Regions from separate parts of the Streptomyces sp. NPDC001902 genome, predicted to be linked through region 2. Evidence: riboswitches for the same ligand, from Rfam matches in the RefSeq annotation. Region 2 holds a riboswitch; each other region holds the start of a gene.

The links. A riboswitch is a leader RNA that binds a small molecule or an ion and turns the genes downstream of it on or off. The one in region 2 is predicted to bind S-adenosylmethionine.
Region 1: another riboswitch for S-adenosylmethionine. It lies ahead of thrC (threonine synthase); the one in region 2 lies ahead of ACFYYN_RS08755 (aminotransferase class V-fold PLP-dependent enzyme).
Region 3: another riboswitch for S-adenosylmethionine. It lies ahead of ACFYYN_RS13760 (amino acid ABC transporter permease); the one in region 2 lies ahead of ACFYYN_RS08755 (aminotransferase class V-fold PLP-dependent enzyme).

What each region holds. Positions count from the first base shown of each region.
Region 1 is NZ_JBIATA010000001.1:545,308-550,372, forward strand. Features, by position in the region: gene ACFYYN_RS02565 (alpha,alpha-trehalose-phosphate synthase (UDP-forming)) at 1-604, opposite strand, end outside; gene ACFYYN_RS02570 (glucosyl-3-phosphoglycerate synthase) at 878-1,846, opposite strand; SAM riboswitch class I at 2,004-2,131, shown strand; gene thrC (threonine synthase) at 2,150-3,436, shown strand; gene ACFYYN_RS02580 (ubiquitin-like small modifier protein 1) at 3,482-3,760, shown strand; gene ACFYYN_RS02585 (cold-shock protein) at 4,185-4,391, shown strand; gene groL (chaperonin GroEL) at 4,753-5,065, shown strand, end outside.
Region 2 is NZ_JBIATA010000004.1:934-5,998, forward strand. Features, by position in the region: gene ACFYYN_RS08735 (NYN domain-containing protein) at 1-912, opposite strand, end outside; gene ACFYYN_RS08740 (hypothetical protein) at 1,002-1,253, opposite strand; gene ACFYYN_RS08745 (rhomboid family intramembrane serine protease) at 1,368-2,147, shown strand; gene ACFYYN_RS08750 (Lrp/AsnC family transcriptional regulator) at 2,144-2,425, shown strand; gene ACFYYN_RS08755 (aminotransferase class V-fold PLP-dependent enzyme) at 2,468-3,862, opposite strand; SAM riboswitch class IV at 4,014-4,130, opposite strand; gene trpD (anthranilate phosphoribosyltransferase) at 4,258-5,065, opposite strand, start outside.
Region 3 is NZ_JBIATA010000006.1:273,660-278,724, reverse strand. Features, by position in the region: gene ACFYYN_RS13770 (cupin domain-containing protein) at 1-283, shown strand, start outside; gene ACFYYN_RS13765 (glutathione S-transferase C-terminal domain-containing protein) at 359-1,144, opposite strand; SAM riboswitch class IV at 1,346-1,449, opposite strand; SAM riboswitch class IV at 1,619-1,732, shown strand; gene ACFYYN_RS13760 (amino acid ABC transporter permease) at 2,094-3,098, shown strand; gene ACFYYN_RS13755 (amino acid ABC transporter ATP-binding protein) at 3,095-3,871, shown strand; gene ACFYYN_RS13750 (ABC transporter substrate-binding protein) at 3,962-4,990, shown strand; gene ACFYYN_RS13745 (GNAT family N-acetyltransferase) at 5,031-5,065, shown strand, end outside.

The DNA of each region.
Region 1 (5,065 bases), on a different contig from region 2:
CCGCGGCGACGTCGTCGGGCAGCAGGCGGAAGTAGTCCGGCGGGGCCCACGGGGTGTGCGAGAAGTGGCCGATGCGCAGGTCGGGGCGGCGCGAGCGGAGCAGCTGCGGCACCAGCGCCAGGTGGTAGTCCTGCACCAGGACGGCCGCGCCCTGGCCCGCCTCGTCGGCCAGCGCGTCGGCGAAGGCGGCGTTGTACGCCACGTACGCCGCCCACTGCTCGCGGAAGTCCTCGTCGAAGACGGGTTCCAGCGGGGTCTGGAACAGCATGTGGTGGATGAACCACAGCACCGAGTTGGCGATGCCGTTGTAGGCCGACGCGAAGGTGTCCGCCGGGATGTCCAGCATCCGTACGTGCTGGCCGCCGGTGTCGGCGGTGGGCAGCCGGCCCGTGCCCCCGGAACTGCGCAGGACGGCGGCCCGGTCCCCCTCGCCGAGCGCCGCGCAGACCCAGACGGCGTCCGCGTCCGGCCCGATCGCGCTCAGGCCCGACACGAGTCCGCCGCCGCCGCGGCGGGCGGTGAGCGTGCCGTCCTCGCGGAGGCTGTACGACACGGGGCCGCGGTTGGACGCGACCAGTACGCGCGCGGCATGCGATGCGACCATGCGGCCAGCCTAGCCACGCATCCCCGGCCGCAAACGTACGAGCTAGCCCAGCCGGGGGTTTCCGGCCGTGACCTGTTGCGGGTCGCCGCGGGTTCGGCCTGGGGGGTTGCGGGCAGTCGTCCCGCTGGGCGGGACGGGTGGGCGCACCCCACCCACCGGCGTGCACACGCCGACGACACCCGCGGTACCGCACAGGCGCGGCGCCGTCGGGGGTTTGTGCCTACCCGTTCCGCCTGGCGGCGGACCGCCTGCCCACAAACCCCGGGTCAGGCGTCACGCCACCGCGCGGTGGGCGTATTCGGGGACCGTCCGCATCGGGGGGCGCTCATCCGTCGCGACCTCGTGGACGCGGGGCTCGAAACCGCCGTCCGGGGAGCGGTCGAACTGCGTGAGGACGGGCCGCACGAGATGGCCCCTGGCCAAGCGGATCTGCGCCGTCCGGTAGATCGCCGCGGCCATGCGGCCCAGTGCCTGGCCGTCCTGGTGCCGGTGGTGCCGGACCCCCACGTCGACCTGGGCCAGCGCGTCGAGCCCGACCGTGTTGAGCGCGTCCACCAGCAGCCCGAGCTCGACCCCGTACCCGACGGGGAACGGCAGCCGCTCCAGCAGCGAGCGGCGCGCCGCGTACTCGCCGCCCAGCGGCTGGACGAAACCCGCCAGCTGCGGCCAGTGCAGGTTGAGCAGCGGCCGCGCCACCAGCTCCGTCACCCGGCCCCCGCCGGCCGGGACCACCGTGCCGCCGGTCTCCAGGGGCCGGTCGTACATCGCCTTGACCAGCTGCACGTCCGGGTCCGTGAGCAGCGGCCCGACGATCCCCGACACGAACCGCGCGTCGAACTCGCGCAGGTCGGAGTCGACGAAGCAGACGATCTCCCCGCGCGTCACGAGCAGCGAGCGCCACAGGACCTCGCCCTTGCCGGGCAGCGCGGGCAGCCGCGGGAGCACCTCGTCCCGGTGGACGACGACCGCGCCCGCGGCCGCGGCGACCTCGGCCGTGCGGTCGGTCGACCCGGAGTCCAGCACGACGAGTTCGTCGACCAGCGGCACCGCCTCGCTCATCAGCTCGCGGCGGATCGTCCCGACGATCGCCCCGACCGTGGCCTCCTCGTCGAGGGCGGGCAGCACGACGCTGACCGTGCCGCGCGCGCCCGCGGCGCGCTTGGCGGCGAGCAGTTGCGGCAGGGGCCTGTGGTCGGCGGTCCAGGACCGCCGCTGCAGCCAGCCGGCCACCTCGTCGAGCACCGGGTTGCTCCGTTTCTGCCCGTCTCGCAGGACGGACGGCCCATGACCAGGTTCGAGGTCGTCGGTTACAGTCTTGAACACGAGGCATGACCATCGTATGTCCGCGGTGATCGCGCCCCGTCCGACAAATGCCCGGGCCCTGCGCCCGGTGCCATACCGCTCATCCAGAGGGGCAGAGGGAACGGCCCGTTGAAGCCCCGGCAACCCTCCCGCCGACCGCGAGGTCCAGGTGGGGAAGGTGCCAATTCCGTCTCGCGGCGAAATGCGCCGTGAGGAAGATGAGGAGAAAGGGCCTCGCCTGACATGGCTGCGCAGACCGTTGCACCCGCGTCCACCGATTCCGCCTTCGGCCCCGCGTCCGCGCTCTCCTGCCGCGAGTGCGGTGAGCGTTTCCCGCTGGAACCCATCTTCGCCTGCGAGGTCTGTTTCGGGCCGCTCGAAGTGGCGTACGACCTCCCGGGCGGCGACCCCGAGACCCTCCGCAAGCGGATCGAGTCCGGGCCGGACAACATCTGGCGCTACGCGCCGCTGCTGCCCGTCCCCGCGGACGTGGCCTCCAAGCCCAACCTCAACCCGGGCTTCACCAAGCTGGTCAAGGCGGACAACCTCGCCCGCGAACTGGGCGTCACCGGCGGCCTGCACGTCAAGGACGACTCCGGCAACCCGACCCACTCCTTCAAGGACCGGGTCGTCGCCATCGCCCTGGAGGCCGCCCGCACCTTCGGCCTCACCACCCTGTCCTGCTCCTCCACCGGCAACCTGGCCGGCGCCGTGGGCGCCGCGGCCGCCCGGGCCGGCTTCCACTCGTGCGTGTTCATCCCGCACGACCTGGAGGAGGGCAAGGTCGTCATGGCCGCGGTCTACGGCGGCGAGCTGGTCGGCATCGAGGGCACCTACGACGACGTCAACCGCTTCTGCAGCGAGCTGATCGGCGACCCGATCGGCGAGGGCTGGGGCTTCGTCAACGTCAACCTGCGCCCCTACTACGGCGAGGGCTCCAAGACGCTCGCGTACGAGATCTGCGAGCAGCTGGGCTGGCGCCTGCCGGACAACATCGTCATCCCGATCGCCTCGGGCTCGCAGCTGACGAAGATCGACAAGGGGCTGCGGGAGCTGATCAAGCTCGGCCTGGTGGAGGAGAAGCCCTACCGCATCTACGGGGCGCAGGCCGAGGGCTGCTCCCCGGTCTCGACCGCCTTCAAGGCCGGCCACGACGTGGTGCGCCCGCAGAAGCCGAACACGATCGCCAAGTCGCTGGCCATCGGCAACCCGGCCGACGGCCCGTACGTGCTGGACATCGCCCGCCGCACGGGCGGCGCCGTCGAGGACGTCACCGACGAGCAGGTGGTGGACGCCATCCAGCTGCTCGCCCGGACCGAGGGGATCTTCGCCGAGACGGCCGGCGGCGTGACGGTCGGCGTGCTGCGCAAGCTCATCGAGAACGGGCAGCTCGACCCGGCCGGTGAGACCGTCGTCCTCAACACCGGCGACGGCCTCAAGACGCTGGACGCCGTCGCACCGACCTCCCGCCCCACGGCCACCATCCGCCCGAGCCTCGACGCGTTCCGCGCCGCAGGCCTGGCGGGCTGACCCCGACCGCACCGGCCGACCCAGACTGAAGGTGAACCCAGCATCATGAGCGCTACCGTCCGCATCCCGACCATCCTCCGCACCTACACCGGCGGCCGTGCCGAGGTCCCCGCCGAGGGCGGCACCCTGGCCGAGGTCATCGACTCGCTGGAGCAGAGCCACCCCGGCATCTCCGCGCGGGTCCTGGACGACACGGGCAAGCTGCGCCGTTTCGTGAACGTCTACGTCAACGACGACGACGTCCGCTTCTCCGAGGGTCTGCAGACCACGGTGGGCGAGGGCGCGTCCGTCTCGATCATCCCGGCGGTCGCCGGAGGCTGCTGAGCCGCACGGCCCGCGGGCGACAGGGGGTGCCGGGGACCACCCGCACCCCCTGTGTGCGGAGCGGTAGTTGAAGGCCTGTACAGTTGCCCTCGACGGCTCGCAACTCCCTGCAACGCTCTGCGCAACCCCTCTTCCCCGGGGTGGCCTTGTCGACGATTTATCGCCAAATTCACGTCGCGTTTGTCGCGTTGGCCGCTTATGTCCGGTCCGAGTTGCCCCGGATTATTCGCCGATCAGGCTCTTCTTCCGATTCTCCGTGCCCGGAATTCTCGTCCGATTGACCTGTTGCAGACAGCGTCCGGGCAGATACATTCAGCCGCGGTCGACGCGTTCCGGCGCACGCCCCCTTGGCTGTAGGGGGTGAGGTCTGACCCGGGTCCGCGAGGTGCGGGTCTGCGAAGGGCCAGCAATAGGGGAGTTAGGAATGGCTCAGGGCACCGTCAAGTGGTTCAACGCGGAGAAGGGCTACGGCTTCATCGCGGTCGACGGTGGTGCGGACGTCTTCGTGCACTACAGCGCGATCCAGATGGACGGCTACCGCACCCTCGAGGAAGGTCAGCGGGTCGAGTTCGAGATCTCGCAGGGCCAGAAGGGGCCGCAGGCGGACATGGTCCGTCTCGCAGCCGGCTGACGCGCCGCGCATCGGCCACGGAGCACTTTCGCGTACGGCCGCTCAAACGTACGCGTCGAGGCCCGCCCCCGCACGGGGGCGGGCCTTCGTGCTGTCCGGGGCGGCCGCGGACCCGACCTGCGGGTTGTCCACGACCCCGGCCAAGCGGCTTGCACTCTCCTGGGGCGAGTGCTAATCATTGGCGTTAGCACTCTGACGTTGAGAGTGACAAAGGACCGAGTGGGTGAGGCCCGCTCGACCGTCGTAAAGGAACCGGCGGGAGGGCAGGCCGTCCGTCGCGGGCGCCGGCACGGTCCTGGAGTAATCCTTCCCCGCAGCCCTGTGCCGCGGGGGGACCCCAAGTCCGGGAGGACCACTTCACATGGCCAAGATCATCGCGTTCGACGAGGAGGCACGGCGCGGTCTCGAGCGCGGGATGAACCAGCTCGCCGACGCCGTCAAGGTCACCCTTGGCCCCAAGGGCCGCAACGTCGTCCTCGAGAAGAAGTGGGGCGCCCCCACGATCACCAACGATGGTGTGTCCATCGCCAAGGAGATCGAGCTCGAGGACCCGTACGAGAAGATCGGCGCCGAGCTGGTCAAGGAGGTCGCGAAGAAGACGGACGACGTCGCCGGTGACGGCACGACGACCGCGACCGTCCTCGCCCAGGCGCTGGTCCGCGAGGGCCTGCGCA
Region 2 (5,065 bases):
GCGGGCACCCAGGGTGTCGCGCGGCGGCAGCGCGAGCTCCCGGCGCAGTCCCGAGGCGGCGTCGAGCACGGTGTCCAGCAGCAGGCGCAGCCGCATGTCCTCGGTGCTGCGGCCCTCCCGGGCCGCCCGGCGGGACGCCTCCACGGCCTGCTCGGCCTCGGCGAGCCGGGCCCGCAGCCGGCGGGCCTCGCCGTCGGCCGAGGCCTTCTCCGCGGCCGCGGCCGCGCGGGTCTCGTCCAGTTCGGCCTCGACCTTGCGCAGCGCCGCCTCGGCCCGCTTCACGTCGCTCGCCGCGCTGCGCAGCTTGCGCTGCAGCGACTCGGCCTCCCTGCGGGCCGCCTCCAGCTCGGTGCGGACCCGCACGCCCTCGGTACGCGCCTGGGCGCGGGCCTCGTCCAGTTCCGCCTTCAGCTGCCGCAGCTCACGCTGCGTTTCCTCGCCGGCCCGTTCGGCGCTGACCCGCTGCGCCTCCTCGCCCGCGGCGGCCACCAGCTTGGCCCAGCCCGCGGGACGCAGCAGGTACGCGGCGGCCGCCACGTCCAGCGGGTCGACCGCGGGGGGCGGGGTGCCGGCGTCCAGCGCCTCGCACAGGTCCGGCTCGGACTCGCGCAGCCGTGCGCCCACCCGCTGCCGGAAGGACGGGTCGCCCTCCAGGGCCGTGGCGAGCGCGGTGGCGGCGAACTTGGCCCGACGGCTCGGGGTGAACCGGGCGTACGGGCGCAGCACCGCGGGAAGCTCGCCCGGGGTCAGCCCGCCGAAGGCCTCCGCCGCCAGGGCGACCACGCGGTGCCGTACGCCCTCGGGCAGCGGCCGGTCCAGCGACTCGCCGTGGACGGACTCCTCCGGCGCAGCCGTAGCCTCGGGCGCGGCCGCTTCGTCGCCGCGGCCCGGGTTACCGCCGGTCCCGTCCACCCGTCACTCCCGTCCAGTCCGTGGGCGCCTCCCCGGCCTCCTTCAACCTCTCTGGCCGCGCCGCATTCTTCTATTGTCCCCGGCGGCGCTCAGGCCTGCGTCGCCGCCGCCGCGCCGGGGCGGTCGACCAGCTCGACCTGGTCCACGGCGTTGCACCAGCGGCAGCGCACCGACTCCACGGACTCGCTGAGCACCTCGCGCTCCTCGACCGTGGGCTCGCCCGCCAGGTCCAGGTGGACGTACTCGACGACCTTGCTGGAGCGGGTGACGTCGAACCGGGTCAGGTTGCCGCACAGGGAGCAACGCCAGCGGGTCGTGGCGGTCGGCAGGGGCACCGGCATCGGTCGTCTCCTCGGTCGCGCGGATGCGTTCCGGTCACCCTACGGCCTCGGTGGTCCCCCGCGCTGCGGCGAGGCGCCCCGCGACCGTTACGCCCGTTCCGTCATGATCGGTCCATGGTCATCCCGGTGTACGACAAGAACCCCGTCCACCGCACACCCGTGGTGACGTACGCCCTGATCGGGCTGTGCGCGTCGCTCTTCCTCATCAGCCCGTCCTCCGGGCTCAACTACATGTACGGCATGGGCCACGATCAGGTGTGCGCCCAGGCGACGTACTTCGCCCGCTGGGGTGTCATCCCCGCCGAGCTCTGGCACGGCCGGATCCCCCTGGCGCAGGTGCCGATGCCGGCTGACTGCCCGCCGCTGGGGTCCTTCGCCACCTCGCCGTTCGTGTCGGTGCTCACCGCACTGTTCGTCCACGGCAGTTGGGTCCACCTGCTCGGCAACATGCTGTTCCTCTGGGTCTTCGGCGACAACGTCGAGAACCGCATGGGCCGCTTCCGGTTCCTGCTCTTCTACGTCGTCTCGGGCTACCTGGCGACGTACGGCTACGCGCTCGGACACGCCTCCTCGACCCAGACCCTGGTCGGGGCGTCCGGCGCGATCTCGGGGGTGCTCGGCGCGTACCTCTACCTCTACCCCAAGGCCCGGGTCACCAGTGTCTTCCCCTTCCTCTTCTTCCTGCCGCTGCGCTTCCCGGCCTGGATGGTGCTGATCTTCTGGTTCGTGCTGCAGTGGCTCGCCGGCGAGATCCAGCAGACCGGTCCCGGGGTGGCCTACCTCGCCCACATCACCGGCTTCGTCTTCGGCTTCCTGTGCGCGTGGGTGTGCTATCGCGCAACGCCTAAGCTTGAGCCCGCAGCCAGGGCGACCCAAGGAGACCTACAGCCGTGATCACCGCGATCGTGCTCATCAAGACCAGCGTCGACCGTATCCCCGAGATCGCGGAGTCCATCGCCGCGCTCGACAGCGTCAGCGAGGTCTACTCCGTCACGGGCACGTACGACCTGGTCGCCATGGTGCGGGTGGCCCGGCACGACGAGCTCGCGGACGTCATCCCCGGCCGGATCAGCAAGATCCCCGGTGTCGAGGCCACGGACACGCACGTGGCCTTCCGCACCTACTCCCAGCACGACCTCGAGACGGCCTTCGCCATCGGCCTGGACGCGTAACCGGTCCGCCCGGCGCGGTGCTGCGGGGCCGGACCGGGCCGCTCAGGCCTGGTCCCGGTCCGGGACGCAGCGGCCGTCCTCGGTGCGGTAGCGCCACTTGGCACCGTCCGCCACGAGCTCCCGCACCGCGGCGACGAAGCGCTCCACGTGCTCGTCCGGGGTGCCCGCGCCGAACGAGACGCGGATGGCGTTGAGCGTGGGGGCACCCCCGGCCGAAGGCCGGGCGGGCTCGCCGGAGGCGGCGTCGGGGGCCCCGCACTCACCCGGCTCCTGGTCAACGCCGCCGAGCAGGGTGCGCACCAGGGGGTGCGCGCAGAAGAGGCCGTCGCGGACGCCGATGCCGTACTCGGCGGAGAGCGCCGCCGCGAAGTGGGAGCTGTTCCAGCCCTCGACGACGAAGGAGATGACGCCGACCCGGGGGGCGTCGTCGCCGAACAGCGACAGCACCTTCACCTCGGGCACCTCGGCCAGTCCGGCCCGCACCCGCGCCACCAGCGCCTGCTCGCGCTCGACCAGCCGGTCGAACCCGGCCTCCGTCAGCACGCGGCAGGCCGAGGCGATCGCGTAGGCGCCGATGACGTTGGGCGAGCCGGCCTCGTGCCGGGCGGCCGTGGTGTGCCAGTCGACGTCCACGCCGCCGTCCGCGCGCCGGGCCACCCGCCGCGAGGCGCCGCCCCCGGCCAGGTAGGGCTCGGCCGCACACAGCCAGTCGGCGCGGCCGGCGAGCACACCGGAGCCGAACGGCGCGTACAGCTTGTGCCCGGAGAAGGCCACCCAGTCCACGTCGAGTTCGGCGATGTCCACCGGGTGGTGCGGGGCCAGCTGCGCCGCGTCCAGCACGATCCGGGCCCCGTGCGCGTGGGCCGCCGCGGCCAGCTCCCGCACCGGCCACAGCTCGCCGGTCACGTTGGACGCCCCGGTCACGCAGACCAGCGCCGGTCCGTACGACTCCCGGGCGGCCAGTGCCCGCTCCAGTGTCGCCACGGCCTCCCCCGGGGTGCGGGGGGCGCCCAGGTAGGTCACGTCGGCGTTCCGCCACGGCAGCAGGGACGCGTGGTGCTCGGTCTCGAAGACGAAGACGCTCGTGCCGGCCGGTACGGCGGCGGCCAGCAGGTTCAGCGAGTCGGTGGTCGAACGGGTGAAGACCACCTGGTCGTCGGGGCGGCAGCCGAGGAACTCCGCGACCGTGGCACGGCTCTGCTCGAACAGGTCCGTCGACAGCTGCGAGAGGTAGCCGGCCCCCCGGTGGACACTGCCGTAGTACGGCGCGTAGGCCGCCACGTCGTCCCAGACCCGCTGCAGGGCGGGCGCGCTGGCCGCGTAGTCGAGGGCGGCGTAGCCGACCTCGCCCCCGGTCACGAGCGGCACGAGGACGTCGCGCCCGAGCACGGGCAGCGCGGCGTGGACGGACGAGGGCAGGGCAGGGCGCAGCGACATGGCGAACTCTCCTGGGAGCATGCGGGAGTGACGGGACGTCAGTGATGACGGAACAGCCCTCGGCACGACGGGCGAAGGCCCGGGGAGGGGGGAGGACGGCTGGGGGCCCGAAAGGCCCTAGCGCATTCGCTTGCTCATGGAGGAACTCCTCTGACCGCGCTTGCCGCAGACCTCGCTGCCTGCGGCCTGGTCATCACCCGGGGCACCCCGCCACGGAAGGAGGGTTGCCGGACAGCGGGCCGGGGCCGTGTCGCTGTCACTCGTGACCTGCGCAGCATCATGCCACACGCGCGGGGCGCCGCAAGCCGCGGTCCGCATCCCGGACGGTCCGCCCGCGGGCGGACAGCACGGAGGGCCGGGGCAACGGCCCCGGCCCTCCACGGTCGTTCCCGCGACTACGCCTGCGTGGCCGCCGCCCACCGCTCGAGCGTCCGCGCGGCCGCACCCGAGTCGACCGACTCGGCCGCCCGGGCGATCCCGGCCGCGATCCGGTCGGTCAGCGAGCCGCCCGCGCCCTCCAGCGCCACCAGCGCGGCCGCCGAGTTGAGCAGCACCGCGTCACGCACCGGGCCCGTCTCGCCGGCCAGCAGCCGCCGGGCGACGTCGGCGTTGTACGCCGCGTCCGCGCCCCGCAGCGCCTCGATCGGCACCAGTTCGATGCCGACGTCGCGCGGGTCGAAGGACTCCTGCTCGACCTTCCCGTCCCGCACCACCCACACCTGGGAGGTGGACGTGACGGTGAGCTCGTCCAGCCCGTCGTCGCCCCGGAACACCAGCGCGGAGGAGCCGCGGCGGGCCAGCACGCCGGCGATCAGCCCGGCCATCCGGGTGTCGAAGCACCCCACGGCGGAGGCGCCCACGCGTGCCGGGTTGGTCAGCGGGCCGAGGATGTTGAACGAGGTGGGGATGCCCAGGTCGCGGCGGGCCGGGGCGGCGAACCGCATCGCGGGGTGGAACTTCGCCGCGAAGCAGAAGGTGATCCCGGTGTCCTCGGCGACCTTCGCCACCCGGTCGGCGGGCAGGTCGAGGTTGATGCCGAGCTTCTCCAGGACGTCGGAGGCGCCGCTGGCGCTGCTGGCGGCGCGGTTGCCGTGCTTGACAACCTTGGCCCCCGTGCCGGCGATGACGATGGCGGACATCGTCGAGATGTTCACCGTCCTGGCCCGGTCGCCGCCGGTGCCGACGATGTCCACGGCGGGGCCG
Region 3 (5,065 bases), on a different contig from region 2:
GACGGCGTCCTCCGACCACCACCACGGCGCGTCCGAGACCGCGATCTACGTGGTGAGCGGGCACCCCGAGTTCGTCTTCCTGGACGACTCGGGCGACGCGCCCGAGGAGGTGCGCCTGCGCACCTCGCCCGGCGACTACGTCTTCGTCCCCCCGTTCGTGCCGCACCGCGAGGAGAACCCCGACCCCGCGCAGGAGGCCGTGGTCGTCATCGCCCGCAGCACCCAGGAGGCCGTCGTGGTCAACCTCCCCGGTCTGTACGCCCTTCCGGCCGAGGACGCCTGAGCGGCCGGACCCGCGGACCCATGCAGCCGTCCCCGACCTCCGCCCCCCTGGCGAGGGCGGGGACGGCTGCGTGCGTCAGGGGGCGGACGCGAGCGCGGCGGCCGTCCGCTGCGCACGGAACGCCGGGTGCCCGCCGAGACGGGCGACGTACGCCGTGAGGCGGCCGTAGGAGCAGAGCAGACCGCTCGCGAGGTGGGAGAGGGCCACCCACACGTCGACGTCGGCGGCGGTCAGGTGGCCACCCAGGACGTAGGGCCCGCAGGCCAGCCGGCGGTCCAGCAGGTCGAGGGTGGCGTGCAGGGTCCGCAGGGCTGCGTCACGGTCGGCCGGTGCCCCGTCCGCGGCCAGTTCGGCGGCTCTCGTCACGCCCGTGTCGACCGTGTGCCGGAGGGCCTCGATGTCGGGCAGGAGGGCCGGGGGACACAGCGGGGGTACGGAGGCGCAGCCCTCGGCGCCGAGGCGGCCCGCGAGGTCGCCGAGGATGTCCGGGGTGTGGTTGCTGACGACCCGCCCGGTCCACCGGTCGCACAGCGCGGGCACGGTGAGCGGTCCGTCGTAGTGGTGCCACGTGGCCTCGTAGGCCGCGCGCAGCGCGGCGAGGGCGGTGTCGCCGACGGCTCCCGCAGGGACGGGCGTCGTGACGACGGAGTCCCGCAGCCCCAGCAGGTCGAGGGTGATGGCGACCCGTTGCGAGAGCGGGCACCCCGGCGACAGGAACAGCTCGTACCGGCGTGGCGCGGGGTAGAAGCCGCCGGCGAGGTCGACACCGATGCGGCTGCGGAAGCGGTCGGGACGGGACGCGCGCGGCAGAGCCGAACAGGAGGCGTGGAGTGCGGGGTCGAGCGGGATCGTCTCGGTCATGCCCTCTCCAAGGCGTGGCGGGCCGCCGGTCGCCCCCTGGGGGCACCGGCGGCGGGACGGCTGAAGGTCCTGGGTGGAGGTCAGCCGGCCGCGCCGAACGAGCTGCAGACGCGCAGGAAGTCGATGTGCAGACGTCGGGTGAGGAGGAGGGCTCGTGCCCTGGGCATGTCCACCTCCCCGGCTCGGGGCCCGCAGGACGCGGGACCGCGCTTGCCCCGCCGCGCCGACGGGACCAGGTCGTCACCCGGGGCACCCCACCGCGATGTGAGGGTTGCCGGTCAGCGGGCCGGGGCCGATGACCCACCGTGCCGCGGGGCGGTGTGGTGGGCGCTGACGATCGTGACCTGCCCATCAGTGTCGAGTCGTCAAACCCCGTGCGTCAAGGGACGCGTACGCGTCTCATCGGACCGCTCACGATGTGAGACGGCGTCGTTGACATTCCCACGGGGCCGTGCCTAACTTACGCCGCAGATCGGTCATGAGCTCCGGCGCGAGCCCGGCTCGCCGGCCGGCGGCCCCCGTGTCGCGGTGGGACGCCCCGGATGACGACCGGACCGGACGGTCCGATGACGACGGTGGACGCGAGGCCCCGCGGGGCGGAACGGTGACGGTGACGACGATGCACGCAGCCCCGGGGACGGCCGCACAGCGGCCCCACGGCCGCGTCCCGTCGCACCCGCGGCTCCCCGTCGCCGCGCACCACGTCCCCGGTGCCTCCTGTTGCGCGTGTACCGCGCACTGTCGCGCCCTCTGTCAAGGCTGACGGCTTCCTGAACCCCGGCCCCCGCCGCTGACGCGGCGGCGTGCCCTCCCGCCCGGACCCGCCCGGGCCCGCCCGGGCCCGCTCCGCCCGCCTCCCCGTCCCATCGCCACGCCCGCCGGACACCCGATCCCGGCGGGGCCGCTGCCGCGTGCGCGACCGGGGCGTACCGAACCGCTGGAGTCCCCCATGACCGAACCACCCGGCATCGCCGTGTCCTCCCGGCCGGTGCCGCCCCCGCCCGGAACGCCCGCCGGCGGAACGCTCCCCGCACCACGACCCCCCACCGCACAGCGGGTGTTGCCGCTGCGGCGGCGCGGACGCTGGATCGCCACCGCGGTCGTGCTCGTGCTCGTCGCCCAGATCGCCCACGGCCTGGTGACCAACCCCTTCTACCAGTGGGACCGCTTCGCGTACTGGTTCGTCCGGCCGTTGATCCTGGACGGGCTGCTCATCACCCTGGAGGTGGCCGCGTACAGCGCGGTGCTCGGCCTGCTCGGCGGGATCGCGCTCGCACTGGCCAGGCTCTCCGGCAGCCCCGTGCTGCGCGCCGTCAGCTGGACGTACACCTGGCTGTTCCGCTCGGTGCCGCTCATCGTCGTGCTGCTGTTCCTGTACAACTTCAGTGCGCTGTACCAGACGTTGAGCCTGGGCGTGCCCTTCGGGCCGGCCTTCCTCACCTTCGACGAGTCCAGGCTCGCCACCGACTTGGTGGTGGCCGTCGTGGGTCTGAGCCTGAACGAGGCGGCCTACGCCTCCGAGGTGGTGAGGGCCGGAATCCTCTCGGTGGACCAGGGCCAGCACGAGGCGGCCGCCGCACTCGGCCTGCCCAAGCGCTACCAGTTCGCCAGGATCGTGCTTCCGCAGGCATTGCGGTCCGTCGTCCCCAACTACGTCAACCAGCTCATCGGGCTGATCAAGGGGACCTCGCTGGTCTTCTACGTCTCGCTGCTCGACCTGTTCGGCTCGGTCCAGAGCATGGGCAGCACCTACCCCGGCGACATCGTGCCGCTGCTGCTGGTCGCCACCGTCTGGTACGTGATCCTCACCAGCGTCGTCTCCGTCGTCCAGTTCTACGTCGAGCGGCACTACTCGCGCGGCGCGCTGCGCACCGTCCCGCCGACCCCCCTGCAGAAACTGCGGATCGCCCTGGGCGACCTGCGGGCCCGCGTCCGGACGGAGACCGCGACATGACCACCGACATACGGCCGGCCGCCGTCGAGGTCCACGACGTGCACAAGTGGTACGGCGCCCACCGGGTGCTGGACGGGATCAGCCTGACGGTCCGGCCCGGGGAGGTCACCGTCGTCATCGGGCCGTCCGGATCCGGCAAGTCCACGCTGCTGCGGGTCATCAACCACCTGGAGAAGCCCGAGGCCGGTCACGTCAGTCTGGACGGGGAGCTCATCGGCGTACGCCGGCACGGCACCCGCCTCAGGGAACTGAGCGAGCGGGTGATCCTCACCCAGCGCAGCCGGATCGGCTTCGTCTTCCAGAACTTCAACCTCTTCCCGCACCTCACCGTGCTGGACAACGTGGCCGCCGCCCCGGTGGCGACCGGCCGGCTGCGCAAGCCGGAGGCGCGCGAGCTGGCCCGCACCCTGCTCGGCCGGGTGGGGCTGGCCGACCGGACCGCGGCCTATCCCCGGCAGTTGTCCGGTGGCCAGCAGCAGCGCGTGGCCATCGCCCGGGCCCTCGCCCTGCGCCCCGGCGTGATCCTCTTCGACGAACCCACCTCCGCCCTCGACCCGGAGCTCGTCGGCGAGGTGCTATCCGTCATCAAGGACCTGGCCACCAGCGGCACCACCCTCGTGATCGTCACCCACGAGATCGGCTTCGCCCGGGAGGTCGCCGACCGCGTCGTCTTCCTCGACGAGGGCCGGATCGTCGAACAGGGCCCGCCCGAGCGGGTGCTGAACCACCCCGAACACGAGCGGACGAAGGAATTCCTCAGCAAGGTCCTCTGACCGCTTCCCCGCGCTCCACGGACCACCGAACGACGAACGACGAACGACGAACGACGAACGACGAACGACAGACGACGGACAAGGACGGCCATGCGCACTCTTCGCCCTCGCGGCAGACTCATCCGTACCCTGACGGCCACCGCCGCCCTCACCCTCCTCGCCGGCGGACTCGCCGCCTGCGGGAGCGACAGCGAGGCCTCCGCCACCATCGGCGCGGGATCCTCCACCGGAACGGTCACCGTGGGCAGCCTGTCCAACGGCGCGGCCAAGGAGACCACGCTGAAGGTGACGGAGGTGAAGTCCATCAGCGCCGGACTGCCCAAGGCCGTCGCCGACAAGGGCGAGCTGGTCATCGGCGTCGGCGCGCTGCCCGCCGGCTTCGCGCCGCTGGCGTACGTCGGCGGCGACCAGAAGACCCTCACCGGCGCCGAGCCCGACCTCGGCCGTCTGGTCGCGGCGGTGCTGGGACTCGAGCCCCGGCTCAAGAACTCGACGTGGGAGAACCTCTTCGTCGGCATCGACAGCGGCAAGGTCGACGTGGCCTTCTCCAACGTCACCGACACCGAGGAACGCAAGCGGAAGTATGAGTTCGCCTCCTACCGGGAGGACAACCTGGCCTTCGAGGTCCTCAAGGACAGCACCTGGAACTTCGCCGACGACTACCGGAACCTCGCCGGGAGGACCGTCGCGGTCGGCTCCGGCACCAACCAGGAGAAGATCCTCCTGGAGTGGCGGAAGAAGCTCCGGACGGAGGGCAAGGAGCTGACCGTCAAGTACTTCCCCGACAACAACAGCACCTATCTGGCGCTCAGCGGCGGGAAGATCGACGCCTACTTCGGCCCCAACCCCGGCATCGCCTACCACATCACCCAGGTCGCCACGACCCCCCACCCCACCCGCAACGCGGGCAAGTTCTCCGGCGCCGGTGCGAGCCTGCAGGGCCTGATCGCCGCGACCGCGAAGAAGGACAGCGGGCTCGCGAAGCCGGTCGCGGCCGCGGTCAACCACCTGATCGAGAACGGGCAGTACGCCAAGTGGCTCGCCGCCTGGAACCTGTCCAACGAGGCCGTCGGCACCTCGGAGGTCAACCCGCCCGGACTGCCGCTCGACAACTCCTGACGCCCCGTCCGCCGCATGACCGTACGGAGATCCGGCAGCCATGTCCCTCAGCATCCCCGCGGACCGTCCGCACAG